DNA from 3 places in the Streptomyces sp. NBC_00637 genome. Region 2 is predicted to be linked to each of the others. Evidence: riboswitches for the same ligand, from Rfam matches in the RefSeq annotation. Region 2 holds a riboswitch; each other region holds the start of a gene.

Region 1 (7,587 bases), 5.9 Mb from region 2:
ACGTACAGCGAACCCGGCGGCTCGCCCCACGCCTCCAGCATGCCGTCGCGCAGCCCGGGGTCGAGCCGGTCGAACCACGCCCGGTAGTCGGCCAGCGGCACCCGGGCGGGCGCGGCGGCCAGCTGCTCCTCGGTGAGCCATTCGACGTCGTGACCACCGGCGTTGATGAGCCGGTGGATCAACTCGTCGCCGTTGTCGGGGTGTCCGGTGACGCCGTAGCCCGCGTCCCGCAGCGCGTCCAGCACCCGGACGGCCGAGGCGGGGGTGTCCAGGCCGACCGCGTTGCCGACCCGCGAGTGCTTGGTCGGATAGGCGGTGAAGACGAGCGCGAGCTTCTTCTCGCCGTTCGGCTTGTGCCGCAACCGGGCGTGCCGTACGGCGATCCCGGCGACGCGTCCGGCCCGCTCGGGGTCGGCGATGTACACGGGCACGTCGTCCGGGCCCTGCTCCTTGAAGGAGAAGGGGACCGTGATGATCCGCCCGTCGAACTCCGGGATGGCGACCTGCATGGCCGCGTCCATGGGGGAGAGGGCGGCGTCGGACGCCTCCCAGGCGCTCTTCGACGAGGTGAGGCACAGCCCTTGCAGCACGGGGACGTCGAGGTCGGCGAGCGCGCCGATGTCCCAGGCCTCTTCGTCCCCGCCCGCCGAGGCGTTCGACGCGTGCGTGCCGCCGGCCGCGAGGACCGTGGCGACGAGGGTGTCGGTCCGCCCGAGGATCTCGTACAGCCCCGGGTCCGCCCCGCGCAGCGAACCGCAGTACACGGGCAGGGCGTTGGCGCCGCGTGCCTCGACGGCGTCGCACAGCGTGTCCACGAAGGCGGTGTTGCCGCTCAGTTCGTGCGCCCGGTAGAAGAGCACCCCGATGGTCGGCCGGCCCTCGACGAAGGCACGCTCGCCGTGGACGCCGTACTCGGGCATCTTCCGCGGCTCGACGAACCCCTCACCGGTCAGCAGCACGGTGTCGGACAGGAACCGGGCCAGCTCGGTCAGGTTGGCGGGCCCGCCCTCGACGAGGTAGCGCAGCGCCTCCGCCACCACACCGGCGGGCACCGACGACTCCGCCATCAGCTCCGCGTCGGGCACGCTCTCGCCGCCCAGCAGCACGGTCGGCACCCCGGACGCCTTGAGCGCGGCGAGCCCGTCCTCCCAGGCCCGCTTGCCGCCGAGCAGCCGCACGACCGCGATGTCGGCGCCGTCGAGGAGCGCGGGGAGTTCCCCGGCGACATCCACCCGGGTCGGGTTGCCGATCCGGTACGAGGCACCGGAGGCGGCCCGGGCCGCCAGCAGATCGGTGTCGGCGGTCGACAACAACAACACTGTGCTCATGCGGGCGCTCCCGGTGGAATGAAAGGCAGTCCTTGCGGCGCGCCCGACTCGATGAGCCGCCAGAGCGCGTCGGTGTCCGCGTGCTGTTCGATCAGGTCGCCGAGCCGGTCGAGCTGCTCCTCGCGCAGCCCGGCGAACGAGGTGTCGGCGGCGGGCACGAAACGGCGGCCCGCGGCGGCCGCCACCTCGCGCAGGAAGGCCCGCCGGAATCCGTCCGACTCCAGTGAGCCGTGCCAGTGCGTGCCCCAGGTCTGTCCGACCCGGCAGCCGTCGAGGCTGTTGCCCCGGCCGTCGGAGAGGAACGGCTCCCCGCCGGTGACGTCGGCGACGCCGTGATGGATCTCGTACCCCTCGACCCGCTCGCCGAGGGCTTCGCCGACGGGCCGGGTGAGGGTCTTCTCGCGGGCGAACCGCACCCGGACCGGCAGGACTCCGAGTCCCCGCACCTGCCCGCGCCGGCTCTCCACGTCGTCCTCGATGTGCTCGCCGAGGATCTGGAAACCCCCGCAGACACCGAGGACGGGCCGCTGCTCGGCGACCCTGCGGAGGATGGCCTCGGCCAACCCCCGCTCGCGCAGCCACTCCAGGGCGCGCACCGTCCCCCGGGTCCCCGGGATCACCACCAGGTCGGCGTCGGCCAGTTCCTCGGGCCGGTCCACGAACCGCACGACGACGCCGGGTTCGGCGGCCAGCGCGTCCACGTCCGTGAAGTTGGACATGAGGGGGACGGCGCAGACCGCGACCCGCAGCACGTCCTCGCCGACGGGCGGGGCGGTGTTCGACTCCCGTACGGTCCCGCGCAGCGAGACCCTCAGGCCGTCCTCCTCGTCGATCCCGAGCCCGTGCCGGAACGGCAGAACGCCGTACGTCCGCCGCCCGGTGAGCCCGTGCAGCATCTCCAGGCCCGGCTCCAGCAGGGAGACGTCACCCCGGAACTTGTTGACCAGGAACCCGGCGACCAGCTCCTGGTCCTCGGGCGAGAGCAGGGCGACGGTGCCGAAGAACGAGGCGAAGACGCCGCCGCGGTCGATGTCGCCGACGACGAGCACGGGCAGCCGCGCGCCCCGCGCGATACCCATGTTCACGATGTCGGTCCGCCGCAGGTTGATCTCGGCGGGACTGCCCGCCCCCTCACAGATCACCGCGTCATACGTGCCCCGCAACTCGGCGAGGCAGTCGAGAACGGTTCCCAGGAGTTTCTGCTGACGCCCCCCGTGATACCCCCGGGCGCTCATCTCGCCCACCGGCTTGCCCAGCAGCACGACCTGACTGCTCTGTTCCCCGCCCGGCTTGAGCAGCACGGGGTTCATCAGCGCGGTCGGCTCCACCCGGCAGGCCTGCGCCTGCATGGCCTGGGCCCGCCCGATCTCGGCGCCCTCCGTCGTCACGAACGAGTTCAGGGACATGTTCTGTGCCTTGAACGGCGCGACCTTCACCCCCTGCCGCACCAGCCACCGGCAGATCCCGGCCGTGACGACGCTCTTGCCTGCGTCGGAGGTGGTGCCGGCGACGAGGAGACCCCCGCTCATGTCGTACGCCCCTTCAGCTGGTTCCTCTGATTCCTCCGGCCGCCCTGGTTCCTCGCGACGAGGCGGGTGGCGACGACGCGGGCGGCGACGGTCACGCCGAGCGCGAGCAGGCCGACGCGGCGGGAGAGCCGCGCGGCACGTTCGATGTCCGGGGCGACGACCGGGCGTCCGGCCGCGCCGTTCAGCACGGGCCGGTGCTCGACCCGACCGGCGTACGACAGGGTTCCGCCCAGCCGCACGCCGAGGGCGCCCGCGAACGACGCCTCCACCGGCCCGGCGTTGGGGCTCGGGTGCTTGCGGGCGTCGGCCCGCCAGGCCCGTACGGCACCGCGCGGATCGTCCCCCGCGACGGCGGCCAGCACGGCGGTCAGCCGGGCCCCCGGCCATCCGGCGACGTCGTCGAGGCGGGCGGCGGCCCACCCGTAGCGCAGATACCTCGGCGACCGGTGACCGACCATGGCGTCCAGGGTGTTGACGGCCCGGAACCCGACCAGACCCGGCACCCCGCCCACCGCCCCCCACACCAGCGCCCCCACGACGGCGTCGGAGGTGTTCTCGGCGACGGACTCCACGACCGCCCGGGCCATCCCGTCGGCGTCCAGCGCGTGCGGATCCCGCCCGCACAGGTGCGGCAACCGCTCCCGGGCGGCCTCGACGTCGCCGGCTTCGAGGGCCCGTCCGATCGCGCGGGCCTCCCGGACCAGCGAACTGCCCCCGACCACCGCCCAGGTGGCGGCGGAGACGAGAGCGACGGCGGCGACGGGGGAGCGGCGTACGGCGTGTTCGGCGACGGCTCCCAGGGCGACGGCCCCACCGGCGCACACGACGGCGTGCAGGGCTCCGCGTCCCCGGTCGTCCCGCCACAGCAGTCGCTCGACGGCACCGGCGGCCCGCCCGAACGCGGCGACCGGATGCCCCCGGCGCGGATCGCCGAGCAGCAGGTCGACCAGAAGGCCGGTGGCGGCGCCGTACGCGTAGAGGCGATCGGCACGCATCGGCTCAGCCGGCCGTGGGGCCGGGAAACGACCTGGTGCTGTACCTCAACTGCCGAGCGAGCATGGCGATATGTCCTCACTCAGGGTGTCCACGCCCTGGTTCGACGAGACCGGCGGCGAGAGTTCCTGGCTCCCGGGGGTTACTACCCCGGTGACAGTGGCGGGACCGCGCCGGATTCGCACCGGCTTCCTCTTCTGCCGCCGTACATGGCTCGGGCAGTCCACCATGGCCCGCAAGAGCCGTCAACTTGCTGTTGACCTGCGAGGCTGGAGTGTGCAGAACCCCACACGGAGCCGGCCGGCGGGGTGGTGAACGCCAAGGGGTGTTCGATGGTGCGTCAGGCGATGATCAGTGAGATCCCGTACGCCACCGCCGCCGCGCAGGCCGCGAAGCACGCGTAGGCACCGGTCACCGCGAGGGTGGCCGAACCACCCTGCGCCGACGCGCGTTCCTGCCGCGACAGGCCCATGACGCCGAGGGTGAACAGGGCGACGAGGCCCACGGTGATCACGAGGCTGACGCCGAAGACGGAACCGAGGGCCGCCCAGTCGATCTTCATACTGCTTCTCTTCCTTCGTACCGGGTGCGCGGGCTCAGACGGCCGCGGCCGGGGGAGCGGCCGGGGTCACTGGCTCGGGGGTGGGGGAGAGGATCGTGGCCGTCAGGTCCGTCGTGCGGGCGGCCGTGAGGTCCTCGGCCAGGGTGCCCGTGGGCGGCGGGGCGACGACGGCGATCGCCGTCGTGACGACGCCCGCCGGCTCGTCGGTTTCGTTGACGTTCGAGGCGTCGACGACCTCGCGCCGGGAGACCTTCCAGATGGCCGCGCTGGAGGCGATCAGGAAGACCGCGACGAGGGCCGTGCCCCAGTCGCCCAGGCCGGTGACGGACTCGGCGAGCGCGCCCACCAGGGCCGCCGCCGGGAGCGTCAGGCCCCACGCGACGAACATCCGGGTCGCCGTCGACCAGCGGACCACACCGCCCTTGCGGCCCAGGCCCGCGCCCATCACCGAACCGGAGACCGAGTGGGTGGTGGAGAGGGAGAAGCCGAGGTGCGAGGAGGCCAGGATGACCGTGGCCGCGCTGGTCTGGGCGGCGAAGCCCTGCTGCGGCTGGAGGTCGGTCAGGCCCTTGCCCATGGTGCGGATGATGCGCCAGCCGCCCAGGTAGGTGCCGAGCGCGATGGCCATGCCGGCGGACAGGATGACCCAGGTGGGCGGGTCGGAGTCGGGGGCGACGGCGCCGCCGGCCACCAGGGCCAGCGTGATGATGCCCATCGTCTTCTGCGCGTCGTTGGTGCCGTGGGCCAGCGAGACCAGGCCGGCCGAGGCGATCTGGCCGGCGCGGTAGCCCTTGGCCGCCGCCTTGCCGTCGGCCTTCTTGCCGAGGGTGTAGGAGAGGCGGGTCGCGAGCATCGCCGCGACACCCGCGACGATCGGTGCCGCGATCGCCGGGATCAGCACCTTGGTGACCAGGGCGTCACCATGCACCGCGCCCATACCGGCGGAGGCGATGGTGGCGCCGATCAGGCCGCCCATCAGGGCGTGCGAGGAACTGGACGGCAGGCCCACCAGCCAGGTCAGCAGGTTCCAGAGGATCGCGCCGACCAGGGCGGCGAAGATGACCTCGGGACGGATGCCGGTCTCGTCGACGAGACCCTTGGAGATCGTGTTGGCGACCTCCACCGAGAGGAAAGCGCCCACAAGGTTGAGCGCGGCGGACATGGCCACCGCGACCTTGGGTTTGAGTGCGCCGGTCGAGATGGTGGTGGCCATCGCGTTGGCGGTGTCGTGGAAACCGTTCGTGAAATCGAACGCGAGTGCGGTAACGACCACAATCGCGAGGATCAGCGAGAAGCTTTCCATTTACCCAGGCAATCGTTCGAAGTCATTGGTGTGTTGACCGTAGGCAATCTGGGTGAACGGAAGATGAACTGGGAAGGGCGTCCGGGTGTCTGTGTGAGGGGGTCGCGGCGGTGTCCCGTCCCGCCGCCCCGGCGGGCGCCGAGCGCCGTAAGGCCACCCACGTTCGGCGGGCCCGCGCGGCCGCGTCCCGGGGGCCTGGACGAGATGTCGGTCACCCGGTGGCGAGGGGTCGCCGTCCCCGTAGTTGGGCGGGCGGCAGGGAACGGCCGGCGGCGCTCCGGGCGCCCCGATTGCGTACGAAATATCCGGGCTCTTCGGCCTCCCGGCCGGGCTCTTCGGCCTCCCGGCCGGGCTCTTCGGCCTCCCGGCCGGACGAGCGCGGCCCGCGGGTCCGAGCCGCCGGAGGGTCGGTTTCCGGCCTGTCGCGCCCGCGCCCGGCGGCGGCCCGCGCCTCCTGGCAGGATCACGGCATGGCTGAGCAGCGACGCGAGCAGGGGGACGCCCGGGGTCACCGGGACGGGGCACCGGACCGGGCGCACCGGCGGGGCAGGCACGCCGGCATCGAGGAGGCGCGGGCCTGGGAGGCGCTCGTGACGGCGGCCCGCCGCACCGTGACCGACGGGCTGGTCGTCGGGACGTCCGGCAACGTCTCCGTACGTGTCGGCGACACCGTGCTGGTCACCCCGTCGGGCGTCCCCTACGAGCGGCTCACCCCGGACGACGTCACGGGCGTCGACCTCACCGGCCGGCAGGTGCTCGGAACCCTGCGCCCGACGAGCGAGCTCCCCATGCACCTCGCCGTCTACCGCACCACGGAGGCCGGGGCGGTCGTCCACACCCACGCCGTGCACGCGACCGCCGTCTCGACGCTCGTAGGCGAGCTGCCCCTCGTCCACTACATGGCGAGCGCGCTCGGCGGGCCCGTCCGGGTCGCCCCGTATGCGACGTACGGCACCGAGGAGTTGGCCGAGAACGTGCTCCGCGCCCTCGCCGGCCGCAGCGGCTGTCTTCTGCGCAACCACGGCACCCTCACCCACGGCAGCACCCTCGACCAGGCCTACGACCGCACGGCCCAGCTGGAGTGGATGTGCCGCCTGTGGCTGACGGCCTCTTCCGTTCCCGGCCTGGACCCCACCCTCCTGACGGAGGAACAGGTCGCCGAGGCGGGCGAGCGGCTGCGCGGGTACGGGCAGCGGGAGTGAGACGCCGGGCGGCGGGAAAGTGAACCGCCGTCCTCCGACGGCTCCCACCACTGGCCGGGAGCGGGGCGGGCCAGGACACTGGGCGGGTGCGCACTGTCAAAGCGGCGGCCGCCGCCGTCACCGCAGCCCTGGCCGCCGGCGCCGCCGGTGTCGCCGCAGGCCGACTGGCCAGCGACGCCGCGTTGAAGGCGCCGCCCGGCCGGCCCCTGCCCACCGAACCCCGGCTCACCGTGCACGGCACGGCCGCCGGCCGGATCACCCTCACCCGGGACCTGGCCACCCTGCGCCCCGGCACCTATGGCCTCGCGGGCAACGGCTCCCACGCGGTCGTGGGCCCCGTCCTGCCCACCGCCCCGCACTCCGCCGACACCGTCGCGCGCCGCCTGGAGCGGGTCACGCACGGCACCCTGAACCCCGGCGACGCGGTCTGGCTCACCCCCAACCTGTACGTCGGCGACCCCGGCAGCGCCCTCGGTCTCGACCACGCCGACATCGACGTCCCCGGCGAACTCGGCAACCTGCCCGCCTGGTTCGTGCCCGGTCCGCGCCGCACCTGGGTGATCGCCGTGCACGGCCTGGGCACCACCCGGGAACACGTCCTGAACGTCCTGGGCTTCCTGCACCGCCGCCGCTTCCCCGTGCTCGCCCTCGCCCATCGCGGCGACCTCGG
Region 2 (7,587 bases):
AAGCTCGGCCTCCTCTACACGAAGCGCTGACCGGCCCGCGCACACGCCACGCGGCGACGGCCTTCAGTGCCGTCGCCGCGTGGCGCGCCGGCCGGCGTCCCCGATGGACGCCGCCCGGCATCGGCCTCCGGCACGGTGGAGCGACGGTGCCGTCGGCGGGACGGTTCAGCCCTGCGTGCGGGCCGGGAGCCGCCATCCCGGGCGCGGGAAGTGGCAGGTGTAGCCGTCGGGGTAACGCTCCAGGTAGTCCTGGTGCTCCGGCTCGGCCTCCCAGAAGGGGCCTGCCGGCTCGACCTCGGTGACGGCCTTGCCCGGCCACAGTCCGGAGGCGTCCACGTCCGCGATGGTGTCCTCGGCGACCCGCTTCTGCTCGTCGTCCACGTAGTAGATCGCCGAGCGGTAGCTGAGGCCGATGTCGTTGCCCTGGCGGTTCGCGGTGCTCGGGTCGTGGATCTGGAAGAAGAACTCCAGGAGCGTGCGGTAGTCGGTCTGCTCGGGGTCGAAGAGGATCTCGATGGCCTCCGCGTGGGTGCCGTGGTGACGGTAGGTGGCGTTCGGCACGTCACCGCCGGTGTATCCGACCCGGGTCGCCGTCACCCCCGGGAGCCTGCGGATCAAGTCCTGCATCCCCCAGAAGCATCCGCCCGCCAGCACGGCCCTCTGCGTCTGCGTTGCCATCTCAGCACCTTCCGTCTCTCTCGCCCCGGCCCCTCGCGCTGCTCGCGCGCACACCGTGGACGACCCAGCCTTCGTGGATACAACAGCACGTGAGAGGCCTGAACAATTCCGCACCCACGCGATCGGCCCGGCCGCCTCGGGCGCGGGCAACGGTTCCGCCACCGTCAAGGCGGCCCCGCCTGCCGACCGCCCTAGGCCGCGCGTCCCAGGCGGAAGCGGGGAAGGGGCTCGACGCGGCCGGTGGCGAGGTCGGCGGCCATCGCGCCGATGAGCGGCGTGAACTTCGCGCCGTGCCCGGAGCACGGGGAGACGACGACGAAGGGGCCGTGGCGGTCCAGGACGAAGTCCTCGTCCGGGGTGGTGGTGTAGAGACAGGTCGCCTCGGCGACCGGGTCGGGTTCGAGGCCCGGGAGGCGGTCGCGGACGAAGCCGCTCACGCGTGTCCGCGACGACGGGTCGGCCACCCCGCTGCGGGTGCGGGCGGTGGCCGGGGTCCCACGGTCGTGCTCGGCGACCTTGACCGCGGGCAGCGGGCCCCCGTCGCTTCCGGACGGCAGGCCGTACAGCTGAAGCTCCCCGTCCCAGACCAGGGTCGGCCACTCGACGGAGGGGTCCCGCTGCCGGAAGTGGAAGACCTGCTGCTGGGTCACCGCCAACGGCGGCAGGGCGAAGGGCAGTCCGATTTCGGGCAGCCAGGCACCGGCCGCGATCACCACCGTGTCGGCGACGATCTCGCGGCCGTCGTCGGTGCGCAGGCGCACCCGCGCGTTCCCCCGGACGTCGATGCCGATGACGCGGGTGCCGAACACGGCCCGCGCCCCGTGGGCGATCGCCCGCCGTACGCAGGTGGCGACGGTGTCGTCGGCGTTGATCACGCCCGCCTCCGGGTGGTGGAGCACCGGACCGGTGACACGGATGTACGGCCAGCGTTCCGCGGCGGCTCGCGGGCCGAGGAGTTCGTGGCGCACGCCGGCCGCCCCGAGCAGGTCCGCGATCGCCTTCGGGTCGCGGTCCTCGCCCATGTCGAGCCCGCCGGTCGTACGCAGCAACGAGGTCGAGCCGTCGTCCTCCAGCTCCCGCCACCGCTCGTGCGCCAGTCCGGTCAACCGTACGTAGAAGGGGTCGGCGTAGGCCCGCCGGAAGATCCGCGAACTGCCGTGCGAGCTGCCGTTTCGGTGGCCCACGTCGTACGCATCGACGAGCGTGACCTCGTGGCCCCTGCGGGCCAGCTGCCAGGCGGTGGCCGCGCCCATGAGCCCGGCGCCGACGACGGCGATCACAGTCCCTCCCGGGAATCCAGTGGGTGCCCGCGAGCGGACCGCGGGCCTTGGCTGCCCACTCGATCGTAAGGGCGACCGGATCCTCGGGTTCCAGGCGGGGCAGGTCCGGGCGCCGCCGACCCTCCTGGCCCGGGAACGCGAGGGGGCCCCCGGACGGTTCCGTGGGCCCCCTCGGCGTATCGCTCTGCCGGTCAGGTCACCGTGGGGCGACCGCCGGGGTGCCCGCGCTCAGCGTGGCGGGCGCGGGGTGCAGCAGCCGTTCGGCCAGTTCGCCGAAGACGAGGCCGAAGCCGCCCCAGAGCGTGACCTGCATGGCGAGGGCGGACAGGCGGAACCGCCACAGCAGGGCCGCCGGGAAGTCGCTCGGCACCTCGTCGACGGCCGGCAGGAACGCGTAGGCGAGCCCGATGACGAGCACGAAGCCGAGGACGGCGACGACGGTGGCGTACCAGGTGCCCAGCTTCGGTGCGAGCCGCTTGCCCACGATCACCGCCGCCACCGCGAGGAGCACGCTGAGCACCATCATCAGGAAGTAGAGCGTGGTCCGCTTGCCGATGGTGTCGCCGTCGCCGACCGCGGGCGGGTTCGCCGGGTACTTCAGGAACGGCACGACGTACACGGCGAGCAGGGCGGTCCCCGCCAGCAGGAGGGCCGTGGCCCGCGGGGTGAAGCGGCCTGTGCGGCCGAGGGCGAAGCAGAAGGCGAGGGCGGCGATGCCGCCGAAGGCCACCCCGTAGAACAGCACACCGGTGGCGAGGCCGGCGGTGGACTGGAGGCTGCGGGAGACGAGTTCGACCTCGTGCTCGTGTGCGTGGGCGGAGGCGTGGGACTCCTCGAAGCCGATCGCGCTGTCGACGTTCGGCTCACCGAGGAAATAGGCGACGATCAGGGCGAGCACGCCGGCGGCGAGGCCGGCGAGCATGCCCCGCACGAGCAGATTTCTTACCGTTGCGGAGTTCATGGGTGTGCTGGGGTTCCCCTCGTCAGTGGCAGGGGAAGCCGAGCAGGTGGCGTGCGTCATGCACCCACTCGTGAACGTCCTCGCCGGAGACGACGGCGGTCGCGCCTTGCTCCGCGCCGACGAAGTAGAGCAGAACGAGCATCAGGACACCGAAGAAGACCGCCCAGGGGGCGATGTCCTTCAACGGCAACTTGGCCGGTACGACGGGCGTGGTGGTAGTCGGCTGGGCGACATGCTGCGCCATGGCAAGACCTCCTCTGGGAGTTCGCGTCCCATCTCGGTGGTGCACATGACGACGGCCACGGGTCTGACTCGCGATGCGCTCCCTTACGGGATGCACCGTCCACAGTGGCGCGACCGTGCCGGATTCTCACCGGCTTCCGTCTCGCCGTCGTCGATATCAGAGCGACGGTACCGCGTGTCGGGCCGTCGGCCAATACCGCCCCACCTGCCGTGATGCCGCTCTCCACGGCGGGGTGGCCCGGATCACCACGCCGGTCGCGCCCGCCGCGCCGGTTCCGCTCACCCGGCGGCCTCCCCGGTGATGTCCGTTGCGGCGAGCCGGAGTTCACGTTCGCCGAGCGGGGTGAAATAGCGCTCCACGTCGGCCTCCGTGACCTCGGCGAGGGTGGCCGGCGACCAACGCGGCCTGCGGTCCTTGTCGATGACCTGGGCGCGGATGCCCTCGACCAGGTCGGGTGTGGTCAGGGCCGCGCAGGAGACGCGGTACTCCTGCTCCAGCACCCGCTCCAGCGTGCAGAGTCGCCGGGCACGGCGCAGGGCGACCAGGGTGACCTTGAGCGTGGTGGGCGACCTGGTCAGCAGAATCTCGGCGGTCTCCTTCGCCGCCGGGTCGCCGTGGGCGAACAGCCGTCGGACGATCTCCTCGACGGTGCCGGCCGCGTAACAGGAGTCGATCCACTCCCGCCGGCCGGCCAACTCCCCTTCCGGCAGGGGATGTACATGACGGTTCAGGGCTTCCCGTACGGGCAGGTCGGCGAGGTCGTCGACCAAGTCGCGCAGCGAGGCGGACGGTACGAAGTGGTCGGCGAGTCCGCACGACACCGCGTCCCCCGCGCCGATCTGCGCACCCGTCAGGGCGAGATGGGTGCCCAGTTCGCCCGGCGCGCGGGCGAGCAGGTAGGTGCCGCCGACGTCGGGCACGAAGCCGATGCCGGTCTCGGGCATGGCGATCCTCGACCGTTCGGTGACCACCCGGAAGCCGCCGTGCGCCGAGACGCCGACACCGCCGCCCATCACGATGCCGTCCATCAGGGCGACGTAGGGCTTCGGACAGCGGGCGATGCGCGCGTTGAGGCGGTACTCGTCGCGCCAGAAGGCGGCCGACGCGGTGCCGTCGCCGTCGCGGGCGTCGTCGTGCACGGCGCGGATGTCGCCGCCCGCGCACAGGCCGCGCTCCCCCGCGCCGGAGAGGACGACGGTCTCGACGGCCGGGTCGCGTTCCCAGGCGGTCAGCGCCTCGTCGATCCGGCGCACCATCGCGTGGTTCAGGGCGTTGATGGCCCTCGGCCGGTTGAGCGTGATGTGGCCGGCCCGGCCGGCGGTGTGCAGCAGGACGGGGTCCTCGACGTCGTTCATCCGGATACCTCCGTCAGGCCACGGGCCACATGGACGTGCATGATCTCGTTGCTTCCTTCCAGGATCCGCCGGGCACACAGGTCAGGGACGATCTTCCCTGCTCCGTGGTGGCCGCGGTAGCGCCGGCCCCCGCCGCCGACGTGGGAAGCCGACCCGACGCGACGGTGTCACGGCCGCCGCGCACAGTTCTTACGTGTCCATGACGCACGGCCTCGACAAGGGCTGCGGAGAACCGACTTGGGTGAGGCTGAGGGCTCCCCGGCCGACGAGCGACGCGCGTCGCCGCCGAGCCGAGAACCACATCGTGAAATCGGGAGTCCTCATGCGAGCAGATCACAGGCGCGGCCGAAGCCGCCGCAACGCCATCCTGGCGGTCACGGCGTTGCTGGCAGGGGGCGGCGGTCTCGTGGCCGTGAACTACGCCGCGAACGCGTCCGACGTCACCGCCGCCGCCCCCACGACGCGGTCCGCCCGGACGATCAGCTGCCCGGACGTGAAGGGCGCACTGCCTGCCGTTCCCCGGCAGGCGCGAACCGAAGTGGACCGGAATCTGGAGTTGTTGGACCGACAGACCGCGCAGGCCGACCGGCGGCTGGTGGACACCCGTGGGGAGGGAGGCCCGAACTTCGTGCAGAACGCGATCCTCGGCCCCCTCGAAGGCAAGAGGGCGGCGGCCATCGAACGGATCGCCATCGCCATCGGGCGGGTGGCCGCCAAGCCCTCGGGGCTGGAGGGCCTCGCCGCCTGCACCCTCGGCCTCGATCCGTCCGGGGCCGGGGCCGCGAGCCGGAGCCCGGGCGGCGCACCGGGCGACGGAGGCGAGGGAAGCGACGCCGGACAGCAGGGAAACGGGTCCGGTGCCGCGGAGCGGAGCGACGACGGGCCCACCGCGGCCGACTTCGTCGACATCACCAAGGTGGCCCCGAACGTGCCCAGGGTCCGCCGGCAGGCAGGCGCCTCGACCGGAGCGTTCATCTCCCGGTGCGGAGTGAACAAACAGGGACAGCACAACTCGGACAACGACATCGTGGCTCCGGGTGTCAGCAACGGGGCACACCATGTCCACGACTACGTGGGCAACCGGAAGGTGGACTTCAACTCGACGAACGAGTCCCTGAGCGCCCAGGGCACCTCATGCACCAACGGCGACCGGTCCGCGTACTACTGGCCCGTCCTGCGGGACACCACCCGTCAGGGCCCCGACGCCCATGCCCTCGGCGGTGGGGCCGAGGGCAACAAGGGAGCCATCCTGGTGCCCGCGACCGTCTCGATCAGTTACCAGGGCAGCCCCACCGGCAAGGTCGTGGCGATGCCCCGCTTCCTGCGGATCATCACCGGTGACGCCAAGGCCTTCACGAACGGCACCAAGAACGCCAACGCCCACTGGAGCTGCACCGGCTTCGAGAACAGGGTGCAGCTCACCGACAAGTACCCGATCTGTCCCGCCGGCAGCAAGGTGGTCCGCAGCTTCGCCTTCCAGAGCTGCTGGGACGGCCGCAACGTCGACAGCGCCGATCACCGCAGCCACGTCGCCTTCGCCGACGCGGGCGGCAACTGCGCCCGGGGCTTCAGGGCCATCCCGCAGCTGACCATGCGGCTCACCTACAGGGCCCCCGCGGCACCCGACTTCGCCGTCGACGGTTTCCAGGGACAGCGGCACAGCGCCGTCACGGACCACAACGACTTCATCAACGTCATGAGCGACCGGCTCATGAACCAGGCGGTCTCCTGCATCAACTCGGGTCGCCGCTGCGGCTGAACCGACTCACAAGATCTTACGAAGCCCTTACACGGCCGCCTCACGTGACGTGACGCGCCTACGATCGCGAGGTGTCGACCATCCGGAACATCGCCCTCGTCACCGCTGCGCCCCTTCTGCTGGCCGCGGCGGGCGCCGCCCACCCGCACGGCCTGTCCAGGGCGACAGCCGCGGACTGGACACATCTGCACATCGCACTGCTGCCGGTCTTCCCGCTGCTCACGGTCGGCCTCCTCGTCCCTCTCCGGCGCCGCCCCCGACCGGACCTCGCCGGCCTGGCCACGGTGGTCGCCTGGGTGAGCGCGTTCCTGTACGCGGCCTTCTACACCGGCCTGGACGCGGTGGCCGGCATCGCGGCGGGGACCGCGGTCGAGCACGCTGCCGGGACGGCGAGCATCGGCCCGCTCAAGTACCCCCTCTACGACACGGGCGAGTCGCTCGGGCAGGTCGGCGCCTACGCCCTCGTCGTCGCCGTCGTGGCCACGGCGGTCGCCCTCTACCCGGAGCACGGCGCCCGGGTCCTGCCCGGAACCGTGGTGCTTCTGGTGGCCGGCTGGTCCTTCAGGGACAGCCACATCTTCTGGCCCCGGGGCGTGTGGACCATGCTCGGCTTCGCCCTGGGCTTCGCCCTGCTCACCGCGGGGGTCGCAAGGGGCGGATCACTCCCGCTGCGCGCCCGGGCGGAACGCGGGGCCCTCCGCGCCGGATGAGCCGGCGGCCCGGGTTTCCCCCGGGCCCCGGCGCCGCGGGCCTTCCCGGCGACGTCGTGAAGGACAGGGCTCACCCCTGTGCGGATGGTGGGCGAGCCCTGTCCACCGGTTCCGATTCTCGGGCCTGGGGACCGGCGGGCCCACGGGTGCGGAGGCGTCGACCGTGGTGAACGGCGCACACCCCGTACGAGTGGCGCACACCCCCGCACCGGTCCTCGGCGCGGAGGCCGGATCCGGACGCGTGACCGGTGTCGCACCGGGGAAGGGGCATGCCGGCGGGACGCCTCCGGGCGGCCGCGCCACCGACCCGCTTGATCGCGCACCCCCCGCGGCGAGTGATACTGGCCTTCGCACGCCGTCGCCACGTCGTCACCGCCCTCACGAATGGACTCACACTCATCTCCGCGACCGTTTTGCCCACGACGCCCTCCACGGTGTGGCAGACCCGTGGCCGTCACACCGGCCCCGCCGCTCCGGACGTCCTGCGCAGGCATCTTCAGGCGCTCAAGGACGCCGAGACCGTCCAGGACTTCACGGAGCTGCCCGACACCGACACCCCCGAGGGGGAGACGGCCTTCGAGGCCCGGTGGCTGGTCGCGG
Region 3 (7,587 bases), 970 kb from region 2:
TGACCGCGTCCACGGCCGTCGTCGGGTCGTGCACGACCAGGACGGGCGCCCCGGCCCGCAGTGCGCGGGCCAGCAGGACGCGTTGACGCTGACCGCCCGACAGGGACCGGCCGCCCTCGCCGACACCGGTCGCGACGCCGTGCGGCAGGGAACGGGCCACCTCGTCGGCGTGGGCGGCGGCCATGGCGCGTTCCGTCCGGGGATCCGTCGCCCCGTCCCGAGCCTCTTGCGCCGTCCCGTCCCGCGGCCCGTCCGCTGCCGGGCCGCTCCACGGCTCCGTCCCCGGCGCCACGTTCGCGGCCAGCGAGCCGTCGAACAGCACGGCGTCATGGGCGGCCACCAGCACGGCCGCCCGCAGTTCGGCCGGATCGAGCCGGGTCAACGGCACGCCGTCCAGTTCGACCGACCCGGACTCCGGGTCGGTCTCCCGGCCCAGGCAGCGCAACAGGGCCTCGGCCGAGGCCGGATCCGTCACGGCGATCCCGGTCAGCCGTCCGGCCGGCACGTCGAGGTCGACACCGTCGGTTCCGCCGAGCCGCACCCCGCGCAGTCGCAGCTCCCCGCGCACCGGGTCCGGCACCGGATCCCCGCCGCCCACCACGGCGGGTGCCGCGGCGAGGACCTCCGCGACCCGGGCGGCCGAGGCCCGGCCCTGCGCCAGTTCGGCGTTGACCCAGGCGAACGTCTCCAACGGCCCCAGCAGGAACAGCGCGAGACCCACCGCGGACACCAACTGCCCCAGGGTGAGCGAGCCTTCGAGCGCGAGTCGTCCGCCGACGAGCGCTATCAGCGCGATGAAGCCGCCGGTCAGGGCCAGGACGAGTCCCGTCTGCCAGGACTCGGCGCGGGCCGCGCGCAGGGTGGCCGCGAGGGAGGCCCGGCTGGTCCGGCGGTACCGCTCGACGGCCGCCTGCTGAGCGCCCAGTCCCTTCAGCACCCGAAGCCCGGCCACCAGGTCGGCGGCCACTCCCGAGGCGTGCGCGGCCCGGTCCTGCTCGGCCTCGCTGCGACGCTCCAGCGGCTTGCTCAGCAGATGTCCCAGCCACAGCAGCACCGGCGTGCCGAGCAGCACGATCAGTCCGAGCGGCACGGACGTCAGCAGCAGCCACACGGCGCTGACGGTGATGCCCGCCACCGCCCATATCCCGCTCATCAAGGCCATGTTGACCGCGCCGACGCGCTTGGCGTCCTCGGTGGCGACGTTAGCCAGCTCGCCGGGCAGCCGTCCCTCCTCGGCTCCGCCGCGGGCGTCGAGCACCCGGCGCACGATCGCCAGGCGGAGGGTGTGCGCGGCCTCTTCGGCACCGCGTTCACCGGCCCGCGCGCCCAGCCGGAAACTCCACGACAGCGCCACGTACATGACGGCCAGGACGGCCAGCCAGAGGGCGAGCCGCCCGGCGTCCTGCCCGGCCACGGCCTGGTCGATGACGACACCGATGAGCACCGGTACCAGGGCTTCCCCCAGTTGGTGCACACACCCGAGTGCCGCCCCGAGGCCGACGCGCCGCGCCTGGCCCCTGACCGAGCGCCTCAGGACGGCCCGCCCCGGCTGTTCCCCTGATCTCACCAGCCACCCTCCGGAAACCGGTCAACTTAGGCAAGGCTACTCTAAGTAGAGCCGCGTGAGTCAATGCCCTGTCGGCCGCCGCGCCGCGCGGAGCACTCCCGGACGCGACACCGGTCCGGCCGGGCCGGCGCCCGTGTGCTTCAGTGAAGCGCCGCGGCCGACCGGGCCGCGCCGCTCGGACCTCGCATCCGGAAGGGACCCGACCTCGTGCACGTACTGATCCTGGGCGGGACCACCGAGGCCCGCCGCCTCGCCGAACTCCTGGCGGCCGACGCCGTGCCCGGACTGCGCGTGACGACCTCCCTGGCCGGACGGGTGGCCGCGCCCCGGCTGCCGCCCGGCGAGGTGCGCGTGGGCGGCTTCGGCGGGGCCGAGGGACTGGCGGCGTGGCTGGGCGAGCGGCGGGTCGACGCGCTCGTCGACGCCACCCACCCCTTCGCCTCGGTCATCGGCCGCAACGCGGCGCGGGCCGCGGCCGACGCCCGGGTGCCGCTCCTCGCGCTGCGCCGCCCGGGCTGGGTCCCGGTGGCGGGCGACGTCTGGCACGAGGCCGGTTCCCTGGCGGAGGCCGCCGGGCTGCTGCCCTCGCTCGGCCGGCGGGTGTTCCTCACCACCGGGCGCCTGGGGCTGGCCGCCTTCGCCGACCTGGACGACCTGTGGTTCCTCGTACGGTCCGTCGACCCGCCCGAGGCGCCGGTCCCGTCCCGCATGGAGGTGGTGCTCGACCGCGGGCCCTTCACGCTCGCCGGGGAGCGCGAACTGCTGCGCCGGCACCGCGTCGACGTCGTCGTGACCAAGGACAGCGGGGGAGCGGCCACCGCCCCGAAACTGACCGCCGCCCGCGCGGCGGGGCTGCCCGTGGTCGTGGTGCGCAGACCGCCGGTCCCCGCGGGCGTCCGGGTCGTGGCCGAGCCGGAACAGGCCCTGGAATGGCTCAGGGGCACGGAACGGCGGCGAGGGTAGGAACCCGGCCGACGCCGCGTCAGAGGGACGGTACGGCGCCCAGGAAGCGGATGTGCGGGCGGCCGTCGGGGCCGTCGGCGGTGACGGCGGCCCGGACGCCGTAGACGTCGGCGACGAGGGCCTCGGTGAGGACCTCGTACGGGCTGCCGCAGGCCACCACGCGACCCTCCTTGAGGACGACGAGCCGGTCGCAGTACATCGCGGCCAGGTTGAGGTCGTGCAGCGCGACGACGCTGGTGACGCGGAGTTCGGTGATCAGGGCCAGCAGGGCGAGCTGGTGCCGGACGTCCAGGTGGTTGGTGGGCTCGTCCAGGAGGAGCTCGCGGGGTTCCTGGGCGAGGGCGCGGGCGATCTGGACGCGCTGGCGTTCGCCCCCGGAGAGGGAGTGCCAGGGCCGGTGGGCCTTGTCGGCGAGCCCGGTACGGGCCAGCGCGGCGCGGACGGCCTCCTCGTCGGCGGCGGAGGCCGGGGCCCAGGCGCGCCGGTGCGGGATCCTGCCCAGCCGTACGACGTCGAGGACGCTCAACGCGAGCTGGGTGTCGCTCTGTTGCTCGACGACGGCGACGCGCCGGGCGAGGGCGCGGCGGCTCATCCGGGGCAGCGGGCACGCGTCGAGGGTGACGACGCCGGAGTCCGGGGCGAGCACGCCGGCGAGCAGGCGCAGCAGGGTGGACTTGCCCGAGCCGTTCGGGCCGAGCAGGCCGGTGACGGCGCCGGGGCGGGGCGTCAGACTGACCCCGTCGAGTATCAGGGTGCCGCCGGCGGCGCGGGTGACCCTATCGGCACGCAGCCCCTCAAGGCCGGGGGTCCCGGAGCCGGTCGACTTGGAACCGGCCGACTCGGAACCTGCCGCCTCGGGGCCGGTCATCGGGTGCCCTTCGCGCGGTACAGGACGGCGACGAACGCCGGGACGCCGATGAGGGAGGTCACCACGCCCACCGGCACCTCCTGCGGGGCGAGCGCGGTGCGGGCGAGGGTGTCGACCCAGACCAGGAACACCGCGCCGGTCAGGGCGGTGGCGGGCAGCAGCCGGGTGTGGCCGGGGCCGGTGAGGGCGCGGGCGGCGTGCGGGAGGACCAGGCCGACGAAGCCGATCGCCCCGGCCGAACTCACCAGGGTGGCGGTGAGCAGCGCGGTGGTGCACAGCAGCACCAGCCGGGTGCGGGCCACGGAGACGCCGAGGGAGAGGGCCGCGTCCTGCCCGAAGGCGAACGCGTCCAGCGTCGTGGCGTGGCCCAGACAGACCACCAGCGCCACGACCAGCGCGGCCGCGCCGACGCTCACGTCCGTCCAGTCGGCGCCGCTGAGCGAGCCGAGCAGCCAGAACAGGATGCCGCGGGTCGTCTCCGCGTCGGCGGCCGTCATCACCACGAAGGAGGTCAGCGCGGAGAACAGCTGCATGGCGGCGACTCCGGCGAGGACCACCCGGTCCGTGGTGCCGCCGAGGGTGTGGCTGAGCAGCAGCACCAGCGCGAAGGAGACCAGCGCGCCGAGGAAGGCGCCACCGGAGACCGACAGAAGGCCGCCGCCCGCGCCGAGGACGACGACCAGCACCGCGCCGGTCGAGGCGCCGGAGGAGACCCCGAGGACGAAGGGGTCGGCGAGCGGGTTGCGCAGCAGGGACTGCATCACGGCCCCGCAGACCGCCAGGCCGGCGCCGCACACCGCGGCGAGCAGCGTGCGCGGCAGCCGCAGGTTCCACACGATGCCGTCCCGCAGCGGTGTCAACTCGGCCTGTCCCCACCCGAGATGGGCGGCGACCGCGGACCACACGTCACCGACGGCGATGTCCGCGGGACCGATGGTGATGGCCACGGCGACCGAGGCGCACAGCGACGCGAGACCGGACGCCCACAGCAGCGCGCGGCGCGGTCCGCCGACGGCCGCCGCCGTGGACGCCGGTGCGCCGGTCATTTCGCGAGGCCGTGAGCGCGCAGCGCCGCCGCCACCCGCTCGATGCCCTCGACGGTCCTGATGGTCGGGTTCATGGACTGTCCGGACACCAGCACGTACCGCTTCTCGCGCACCGCGCTCATGTTCCTGGTGACCGGGTTCGACTCCAGGAACGCGATCTTCCCGGCCGCGCTCTCCGCCGTCTGCCGGCGCCGGGTCAGGTCGCCGAGGACGAGGAGGTCGGGGTCGCGGTCGGCGACGGTCTCCCAGTCGACCTGGGGCCACTCCTCCTCGGTGTCGTCGAAGGCGTTCTTCGCGCCGAGCTCGTGCGTGACGATGCCCGGAGCGCCGCAGCAGCCCGCGGCATACGGCGACTGGGAGTTGGCGAACCAGTACATGAGGGTCACGCCCCGGGCGTCGAGGCCGGCGGTGGCCTCGGCCACCCGCTTCCTCAGTTCGGCGACGAGCCGCTCGCCGCGCTCGCGGACGCCGAAGACCTCGGCCAGGTCGCGGACTTCGCCATAGACCGCGTCCAAGGTCAGCGGCTCGGTGCGGACGCCGTCGCCGTCGCCGCTGTTGTCCTTGCCGACGCAGTCGGAGGGGGAGAGGTAGGTGGGTACGCCGAGTTTCTCGAACTCCTCGCGGGGCGCGACCCCGCCCTTGCCGAGGGTGGAGGCGAACGAGGCGGCGACGAAGTCGGGTTCGGTGTCCAGCACCGTCTCGAAGGAGGGGGCGTTGTCGGCGAGGCGCCTCACCTTCGCGTTCGCCTTCTCCAGGCCCTCGGCCACCGGGTCGGTCCAGGTGGCCGTGCCCACCATGCGGTCGGCCAGCCCGAGGGAGAGCATGATCTCGGTCGTGCCCTGGTCGAGGGAGACGGCCCGCCGCGGCGGACCGTCGACCGCGACCCGCTGCCCGCAGTTGTCGAGAACGACCGGACGGCCGGCGGCCTCGCTCCCGCCCGCCGAAGCGGAGGTGCCCGCCGGACCGGCCGCCGGACCGGTGGAGCCGCAGCCCGTCAGCAGCAGGGCACCGGCCAGGAACAGGACGGCGGGACGGGCGGGGCGGACGGCACGTGCGAACGGCACAGGGTTCCTTCGGCGTCGAGGGCTCATGCGCGAAGCCCGGTCGTACGGTGCTCCCCCCGGCCGTCCTGCGGCAGCGGGGGCGCCAGCAGGTCTTCGGACTCGGGGTCACCCGGACGAGGCGCCTTCCCGGACCGCGTACGCCGTCCAGTGGCCGATACCCCGCCCGTCGCCCTCACCGCTGCGCGTCAGCTCCGGATTCGCACCGGATTCCCTGACCCGTGCACACCTGCGTGCGCACATGGGTTCGACTGGCCTTGGCAAGCTACCACACGCCACCCGGGCCGCCCGCGGGCCGTTTCGTACGGGGATCGGACCTCTCGCCGACCGTCACGCCTGGTTACTATGCTCACCCGGGCCAGAGGGAGGCAGGCATGTTGACCGAGGTCACAGCGACCCGCTACCTCGCTCCGCTGCGAGCGGGCGGCTCGGTGCCCGCCGTCGTCGAGGCCGACGACCTGGGCACCTACGTCGTGAAGTTCACGGGCTCCGCGCAGGGCCGCAAGGCGCTCGTCGCCGAGGTGATCGTCGGCGAGCTGGCGCGTGCGCTCGGGCTGCGCTTTCCCGAACTGGTCCTGGTCCACTTCGACCCGGCGATCGCGGCGGACGAACCGCACCAGGAGGTACGGGACCTGCACGCCGCGAGCGCGGGACTCAACCTCGGGATGGACTTCCTGCCGGGCGCGGCGGACTTCACGCCGGAGGTCGCGGAGGCCTTCCCGGTGGAGCCGCTGGAGGCGGGGCGGATCGTCTGGCTGGACGCCCTGACGGTGAACGTCGACCGGACGGTCCACAGCTCCAACCTGATGGTCTGGCCGACGTTCGGCACCGTCCCGCCGCGGCTGTGGCTCATCGACCACGGCGCCGCCCTCGTCTTCCACCACCGCTGGGACGGCGCCGACCCCGGGAAGCCCTACGACTTCCGTCACCACGCCCTCGGCCGCAATGCCCCGGACACCCGGGCGGCCGACGCCGAGCTGGCGCCCCGGGTGACCGAGGAGCTGCTGCGCCGGATCGTGGCGGAGGTACCGGACGCCTGGCTGGCCGGCGAAGCGGGGTTCGCGACCCCGGACGCGGTCCGCGAGGCGTATGTGCGCCACCTCCACGCGCGCGTGCGGGCCTCCGCGGCCTGGCTGCCCACCGACTTCCCCGACCCGCGGGAACTCGCCGCCGACGAGGCCCGGCGCGCGGCGCGAACACGGCAAGGACGGCCCGACTGGCTCAAGCGGGTCCCCGACCTGCACGGCAGGCCGGCCGCGGAACAGGATTGGTCGGTGCACCTCGGATGAGCGGATCGAGTGACGCGAGCGCGCGGGTCGAGATCGAGTACTGCACCCAGTGCCGTTGGCTGCCGCGCGCGGCCTGGCTGGCGCAGGAGCTGCTCACGACCTTCGAGGCCGAGCTGACGGAACTCGCCCTGAAGCCCGGCACGGGCGGCGTCTTCGTCGTGCGGGTGAACGACGAGGTGGTCTGGGACCGCCGCGAACAGGGTTTCCCGGAGCCCACGGCGGTGAAGAAGCTCGTACGCGACCGAGTGGCCCCGGGGAAGTCCCTGGGCCACTCGGAGAGATGAGCGTGCGGGTCGGTGCCGGTGCCGGTGCTCAGCCCCTCAGCTGCTCGTAGGCGGGCAGGGTGAGGAAGTCCGCGTAGTCCTCGTCGAGGGCGACCGTCAGCAGCAGGTCGTGCGCCTGCTGCCAGTGGCCGGCCGCGAAGGCCTCCTCGCCGATCTCCGCGCGGATCGCCGCCAGTTCCCGGGCCGCCACCTCGCGGGCCAGCTCCGGCGTGGCCTTCACCGTGGTCCCGTCGTGCTCGAACTCCACTCCGGCGTTGATCCACTGCCAGATCTGCGAGCGGGAGATCTCGGCGGTGGCCGCGTCCTCCATCAGGTTGAAGATGGCGACCGCGCCCAGGCCGCGCAGCCAGGCCTCGATGTAACGGATGCCGACCTGCACGGCGTTGACCAGGCCCGGGTACGTCGGCCTCGCCTCCAGGGAGTCGACGGCGATCAGGTCGGCCGCCTTGACGTCGACGTCCTCGCGCAGCCGGTCCTTCTGGTTCGGCCGGTCGCCGAGCACGGCGTCG

Evidence for each region. A riboswitch is a leader RNA that binds a small molecule or an ion and turns the genes downstream of it on or off. The one in region 2 is predicted to bind cobalamin.
Region 1: linked by a shared signal. The riboswitch ahead of OG440_RS28985 (cobalamin biosynthesis protein) and the one ahead of OG440_RS03020 (CbtB-domain containing protein) in region 2 are both predicted to bind cobalamin.
Region 3: linked by a shared signal. The riboswitch ahead of OG440_RS07230 (ABC transporter substrate-binding protein) and the one ahead of OG440_RS03020 (CbtB-domain containing protein) in region 2 are both predicted to bind cobalamin.

Annotation. Positions count from the first base shown of each region.
Region 1 is NZ_CP109046.1:6,603,070-6,610,656, forward strand. Features, by position in the region: gene cobN (cobaltochelatase subunit CobN) at 1-1,328, opposite strand, end outside; gene OG440_RS28980 (cobyric acid synthase) at 1,325-2,857, opposite strand; gene OG440_RS28985 (cobalamin biosynthesis protein) at 2,854-3,852, opposite strand; cobalamin riboswitch at 3,952-4,094, opposite strand; gene OG440_RS28990 (hypothetical protein) at 4,191-4,412, opposite strand; gene OG440_RS28995 (anion permease) at 4,447-5,715, opposite strand; gene OG440_RS29000 (class II aldolase/adducin family protein) at 6,186-6,917, shown strand; gene OG440_RS29005 (alpha/beta hydrolase) at 7,004-7,587, shown strand, end outside.
Region 2 is NZ_CP109046.1:699,404-706,990, forward strand. Features, by position in the region: gene OG440_RS03000 (jacalin-like lectin) at 1-30, shown strand, start outside; gene msrA (peptide-methionine (S)-S-oxide reductase MsrA) at 166-678, opposite strand; gene OG440_RS03010 (FAD-dependent oxidoreductase) at 870-1,958, opposite strand; gene OG440_RS03015 (CbtA family protein) at 2,155-2,919, opposite strand; gene OG440_RS03020 (CbtB-domain containing protein) at 2,942-3,163, opposite strand; cobalamin riboswitch at 3,199-3,353, opposite strand; gene OG440_RS03025 (enoyl-CoA hydratase/isomerase family protein) at 3,442-4,518, opposite strand; partial or broken gene OG440_RS03030 (acyl-CoA dehydrogenase) at 4,515-4,649, opposite strand; gene OG440_RS03035 (DUF1996 domain-containing protein) at 4,841-6,277, shown strand; gene OG440_RS03040 (hypothetical protein) at 6,349-6,987, shown strand; gene OG440_RS03045 (hypothetical protein) at 7,422-7,587, shown strand, end outside.
Region 3 is NZ_CP109046.1:1,671,003-1,678,589, reverse strand. Features, by position in the region: gene OG440_RS07250 (ABC transporter ATP-binding protein) at 1-1,567, opposite strand, end outside; gene OG440_RS07245 (cobalt-precorrin-6A reductase) at 1,775-2,530, shown strand; gene OG440_RS07240 (ABC transporter ATP-binding protein) at 2,550-3,398, opposite strand; gene OG440_RS07235 (FecCD family ABC transporter permease) at 3,395-4,444, opposite strand; gene OG440_RS07230 (ABC transporter substrate-binding protein) at 4,441-5,535, opposite strand; cobalamin riboswitch at 5,596-5,721, opposite strand; gene OG440_RS07225 (HipA family kinase) at 5,880-6,794, shown strand; gene OG440_RS07220 (SelT/SelW/SelH family protein) at 6,791-7,078, shown strand; gene aceB (malate synthase A) at 7,107-7,587, opposite strand, start outside.